One region of the Syntrophobotulus glycolicus DSM 8271 genome, then DNA from elsewhere that is predicted to be linked to it. Evidence: predicted binding sites of a transcription regulator. Region 1 holds the regulator's gene; the other holds the start of a gene.

Region 1 (3,140 bases):
TTTTATTAAACAAATCCGTTCCTTCATGCCGTCTTTGGCCGCCCTCCCGGTCTGCTCCATATGTATCATCATAAGTGGGAGCTTTTTCAACCGGAAATCCATATTCTTCAGGATTGTATATTGTATAGTATTCTAAGATTCGCCTGAATTTGATTATTTTATTTTTTTCGGTACGGTTGATTCCTATCCAGTCTATATCTGCGAACTGTTTGTTACTTTCCAGTTGGGCAATGATAGTTTTAATATATTTGTCTCGCAGGCTGAGCTCTTTAGAATGATCATCGGTATATGGATCATTGAGCAGTGATAGGACAGCGATATAATCCTTCCAATTTCCAGGATATTTTTTTTGGTAATAAAGAAGCTGATCGGGTGAAATAGAATTGAGATATTCATAATCGAGTGAAAGCTGATCTTGATGAAGGTATTTGTAAAGAAAGGCACTGGCGGTCAAAACCGATATGCCTGTTAAAATAGAGATAATCAGAACAATTATTCTCTTTTTTTTATTCATAAAAAAAGACCTCCAAACTATTACGATCTAAATATATGGAGGTCAATGGATAAAAATTCTTAAATAATCCCTGGAACCTTTATATAATTTGTCAGCAGGTTGTACAAGTTAAATCGAGAAATCAATAAAACATACCCAATCTTCTATAAAAAGGCAGAGTATGTTTTATTGATAGAGTATTTATCTTTTATGAAGATCGTTTTTAGGTCATCAGGGTTGTTTATCCTTTAGTATCGATTACATTTTAACAGATGGCACATAGAGAATTTGACCGGGAGCGATATTATGATTGGGCAGTTTATTATATTTGATGATACCGGCGATAACATTGTCAATATTGGAAGCTCCGTCTAAATTGTTTGCGATCTCCCAAAGGGTATCCCCTTCCTGAACGGTTACTTTTGTATAATATGTTGCAGTATTAAAGCCTTGGCCGAATAATGTGCCGCTGTTGAGCAAGATCATGAGCAACAGCAGGAAAAGAAAGACTGTTAATGCTCTGACAGGATATTTTAATACATGTGTTTTCAGAATCCCCACCCCCAAACATATGTTCTTGTATCATTGTAATACGAACCTGTGTTCGTGTCAACGATTAATCGAACATAAGTTTGCTTTTTGGGGTTTTAATGGTAAAATACTATTATGCATAATTATGGATTATAATGGGGAGGTTGAAATAATGGAAGATCTGTCCCAGCGTCAGCAGGAAATCCTGGATATCATAAAAAGAGAAATAGCCAAAAAAGGCTATCCCCCTTCTGTCAGAGAGATTGGTGAAGCTGTCGGGCTAACATCCAGTTCGACAGTGCACAATCATTTAAATACTCTTGAACAAAAAGGCTATATTCGGCGCGATCCCACGAAACCCCGGGCAATCGAAGTGTTGGACGGCTCCGGCAATAGCGAAATGATGCACAATACCGTACATGTTCCCCTGCTCGGCCAGGTTACGGCCGGTCAGCCAATCATGGCAGTAGAAAATATTGAGGATTATTTTCCATTACCCTATGATATGGTGAAATCCGATTCCGTATTCATGCTGCGCATCCAGGGCGAAAGCATGATCGAAGCCGGTATTCTCGATCATGATCTTGTTTTGGTCCGTCAGCAAAATACCGCAAACAATGGGGAGATTGTTGTGGCGATGATTGAAGATGGAGCTACCGTGAAAAGATTTTATAAAGAGAAAGACTGTATACGCCTCCAGCCGGAAAATTCCGGTATGGAACCCATCTATGCCCGGAATGTCACCATTTTAGGCAAGGTTATTGGGGTATTCCGGCTGGTTGTCTAATCTGTGACGTTTAGCCGGTGAAATCTTTCCAAACCAAGCCGGATCAGCCTGTTCAGCAGCTCGGGATAAGAGACTCCTGTTGCTTCCCATAATTTTGGGTACATCGAGATATTGGTAAATCCGGGTAAGGTATTGATTTCGTTGACAAAGATTTCCTCGGTATCAGTAACAAAAAAATCCACTCTGCCCAAACCGGAAGCATCAACCGCTTGAAAAACCGTAACAGCGTATTCCTGAAGCTTGTTTACGGTTTTTTTATTTAATTGGGCGGGGATAATCAGCTTGGAATCATCGATATATTTTGCTTCATAATCATAAAATTCTTTACACGGGATAATTTCACCGGGGACGGTAGCCTGCGGGGTTTCATTTCCCAATACGGCAAGCTCAATTTCCCTGGCTTTGACTCCTTGTTCGATCACAACCTTATCATCATAAGCCGCAGCGAGCTTCAAAGCCTGACCAAGATCGGACTCTCGGCTGACCTTAGTGATCCCTACACTGGAACCCAAATTAGCAGGCTTGACAAAAACAGGGAAAGATAATTCCGTCATTACCTTCGTGCGGATACTGTCCGGATCATTGTCAATCTGGTTTTTTAACACTGTAATATGAGGTACGATAGGCAAGCCGGCCTGGGCAAAGACCGCTTTCATCCTGTCTTTATCCATGCCCAAAGCCCCGCCTAAGACACCTGAGCCAACATAAGGAACACCGGCTATTTCAAATAAGCCCTGAATAGTTCCGTCCTCCCCTTTTGGACCGTGAAGCACCGGAAAAATAAGATCAAATTTACCGTCACCAGGAAGTGTGTTCCCGGAAACCGGGATAAAACGGGGATTGGCCGGATCAGTGACTAAGGTAACTTGAACATCGTGACTGGAGACTGTGCCATTGTTCAGCTTCCAGGTCTGAGGATCAATCCCCCAGTACCATTGACCTTTTTTGGTTATTCCTACGGTTAATATTTCATATTTCTCTTTATCTAGAGCCTGAATAACCGAGGCGGCCGAAACCAGGGAAACTTCGTGCTCCCCGGATTCTCCGCCAAAAATGACAAGAACTTTCATCTTAGGCATTGAGTATTCTCCCCCCTGTCTTGGTTTAGCCGGAACCGAAAAGTTACAGCAATCATCGTTTCCGCTACAAAAAGATCTTGATTTTTGAAAGAGGCCAGTAACAGATCAACACTTTGCCTTGAACAAGCCCCGTTTCCACTAAGCCGTTAAATCTGGAATCGTCTCTCATATGTCTATTATCATTCATGACAAAAATATGATTTTCGGGAACAAGGACCGCCGGCAGATCAAAGGTTGTTTTTTCCGGCTG
Region 2 (3,140 bases), 350 kb from region 1:
TGCCTGATCTTTAAACTTCCGGATACTCCTGCGATTAAAAATTTCTTTCATAAATATGACCTCCTGCACTCTGTTCTTTTGGTTAGTTCTTTTTGTCATCCAATGCTGTTTCTTCCCATTATCTGTATACTTCCGGACATTTTCAAAAACTTCGGACACTAAAAGAAATAACCGCATTAATGATATCTTCTGTATTATAGCAAATCGTTATTCCTATGGAACGAACACTCATCATCCCTAGCGTCAGCTTATCCTTTCCAGAGATACCACTTGCAGCTATCCAGCTCATACTTTAATTCATAGACTTTTAATTCTTCATTTATAATACTTTGACATCGATAGAGCTTTATCCTTTGCCCGGCCAGCCGTTCATCCCTGATTTCCTGAATGTTTTCTACTCTTACCACGGTCCCCCGGTGGCGGAAGCGAACCGGGCGGGGGGTGCCGGCATGGTCAAACCAGGCGACCATTTCCACATTTTCAGCGATTACTTTCATTTTGGTTTCCTCTACAGCTGGCCGGACATCATCGGATATTCGGAAATGTCCCCTGTTCCGCCGATCATTGATCCAACACCGCTGTATAAAAACGATGCCCGGCCGATTGCACCGGCCCCGAATTTTTCCCGGATAGCGTCCACAACCCGGTCGACCTTCCGCGGATTTTCCTCTTCAAACAGAGCCGGCTGCCCAGCCTCACTTGGCTGAAGCCGGCCGGCGCTCAACCCGATCTGCCGGACGGGTTCTCCCCGCCACAGCTCGTCGAAGATCCTACAGGCGGCTTGATGGATTTGATTTGTTTCAGCAGTGAGCTGATCGATTTTCCGCTGCCGTCCATAACCGAAAAATTCATCCGTCCGGAAAGAGACCGCTGCCAGCCCGGCCAGATATCCGGAAGCCCGAAGCCTGGCGGCAACCGTTTCCGCGAGAGATAACAAGACCAGGTGCGCTGTCTGCCGGTCTTCTATATCAAAGGCTGTCGTTGTGGAGTTGCCTATACTCTTGATGACCGGATGCCGGTTCCTTCGCACCGGGGATCCATCTCTCCCGTTGGCATAATTCCAGATGAGCAGTCCGTGGGATTTCAACAAGCGCTGCAGCCAGCCGGAGTCTGCCTTGGCCAATTCCCCGATGGTAGATATCCCGCGGTCCCGCAGTTTCTTCGCTGTCGCCCGGCCTACGAAAAACAATTCTTCCACCGGCAGCGGCCACATTTTTCCCGGAATCTCTTCCGGGAAGAGCGAATGCACTTTATCCGGTTTTTGAAGCTCGGAACCCATCTTGGCCAAAAGCTTGTTTACGGATACGCCGATATTCACCGTAAAGCCGAATTCTTCCCGAATGCGGTCTTTCATCCTGTCCGCTGCCTGCAGCGGATCTCCGAAAATCTTTTGGGACTCCGAATAGTCCAGGAAGTATTCATCTATGGAATACTGCTCCACCACAGGCGAATATTCCCGGAGCAGGTCCCCCAGAGCTTTGCTGCACTGCAGATAAAGGCGATAATCCGGCGGCGCGACAATCAGTTCCGGGCATTTGGACCTGGCGGAATAGAGTGTCTCTCCGGTCCGGATATTATAGGCCTTGGCCGGAATCGATTTTGCCAGGACAATGCCGTGCCGGGACTCTTGATCCCCGCCGACTACAGCCGGGACGGTTCTGAGATCCAGCGGATCACCGGATTGCAACCGTCTGACCGCCTCCCAGGACAGGTAAGCTGAATTGGCATCAATATGCATGATCCTCTGTTTTCCCATATCTTCACCCTCGCGTTCGAACATATGTTTGCGTCTATCATATGATTAATTGGGCTCAAAGATCAATGGTAAAACTTGCAAATAAAAAAACAGGAACAGATTTGCATCCGTTCCTGTCGTTGAAGTCATCAAAACAGGTATTCTGTTTAGTCGCCGGAGCCTCTCTTTCCTGGCTACCATACATTGTTCGTGAATTTCCCGTTTTTCCTTTGCGCATAGGTCTGATCAAGGAAAAAAACATTTCTTATATGACCGCCGTGCGGGATCAGTTCTACGTTGGAGCCATCAACTTTAAGATTTTCATCCCTTAAGATTTTCGTTACATTGTTCACATCATATTCAGTTTCTGTGAATTGGATATAGTTTTTAAATTCCAGGCCTTTTTGGTCGATATTAAAAAGAAAATAAATGCCTATCCCTTCAAAGAACAGTAAATCGGGGATGTTGAGCTCCCATTCGTTGTATTTTTCCCCGAAATGAAAGATTTTCAAGCCGTCCTTAGGAATTCTCAAACAATAACACTGCGACTTTTCCAGAAGGGTACCCGGTTTGTCAATTTGCATCAACAATTCTTCAAGTTTCTTTGCATCCGCTTCTCCCTCGGCGGCATTGAAATAGAAACGATTTTTCATCGCAAAAGGTCCGCGGTTAAGAATACGCGGAAAATGACTGTCCTTAAGATCAATCCTGATCATGATCATTTTTATTTTGCCGAGTTCATTTTCTTCGTAAACGGTCTGATTCAACTCTTTAATCGTATAGGGCTTGCTGATGTATGCCTCAGATAAGAAAACAAAAATATAGTCATACTCTCTGATCCTCCGGGCAATAATCTGGTCGGAGGGATCCCCGGCCCGCAAGCCTCCATGATCGAACCGAAAAACTTCATGACCCGCTGCGATGAGCGCCTGTTCATAAAAGGACACAACACCGGCATCGGACGTGGTAAAAGATAAAAATATTTTGGACATGATTCTTCACCTCACACCCGCCTATCATACCACTAGAATAGATTACCAGGACAACGGTGTCAAGATAAAGAAGCGTTTGCGCTTAAGCTTCCTCAGTTTTCTTTAATCCGCTGGGAAGAGTGAGGGAAAGAAGTGTGCACGCTAAAGAAAGCGTGAGCAGAACAATAAATACCCAGTGAAGGGCGCCGTTTATAGAGGAGTGTATCTGCTCGGGAGAGAAGGCCGTATTTATCCCCTGGCGGGAGTACAGGCTGCCGGGGTCCACGCCTGAGATGCCCCGGCTAACAAAGTAGCGGACAATACCCAGGTTGAACAAGCTGCCGAAAATGCTGATGCCGATGGTTTGGCCGATGGTACGCAAAAGGGAGTTGGCCGCGGTGGCCGCGCCCCTTTTCGTAAAATCCACAGAAGCC

What was found. The regulator LexA, encoded in region 1, represses DNA repair genes until DNA is damaged. The targets are predictions, from matches to a motif close to CNAACANNTGTTNG.
Region 2: the regulator LexA is predicted to act here: its motif matches at 1,774-1,787, upstream of SGLY_RS07150 (DNA polymerase Y family protein).

What each region holds. Positions count from the first base shown of each region.
Region 1 is NC_015172.1:1,780,174-1,783,313, forward strand. Features, by position in the region: gene SGLY_RS08735 (M23 family metallopeptidase) at 1-514, opposite strand, end outside; gene SGLY_RS08740 (LysM peptidoglycan-binding domain-containing protein) at 752-1,060, opposite strand; gene lexA (transcriptional repressor LexA) at 1,197-1,811, shown strand; gene SGLY_RS08750 (D-alanine--D-alanine ligase family protein) at 1,808-2,890, opposite strand; gene lepB (signal peptidase I) at 2,955-3,140, opposite strand, start outside.
Region 2 is NC_015172.1:1,430,357-1,433,496, reverse strand. Features, by position in the region: gene SGLY_RS07160 (nitroreductase family protein) at 1-51, opposite strand, end outside; gene SGLY_RS07155 (hypothetical protein) at 249-497, opposite strand; gene SGLY_RS07150 (DNA polymerase Y family protein) at 509-1,756, opposite strand; gene SGLY_RS07145 (toll/interleukin-1 receptor domain-containing protein) at 1,930-2,727, opposite strand; gene SGLY_RS07140 (MDR family MFS transporter) at 2,810-3,140, opposite strand, start outside.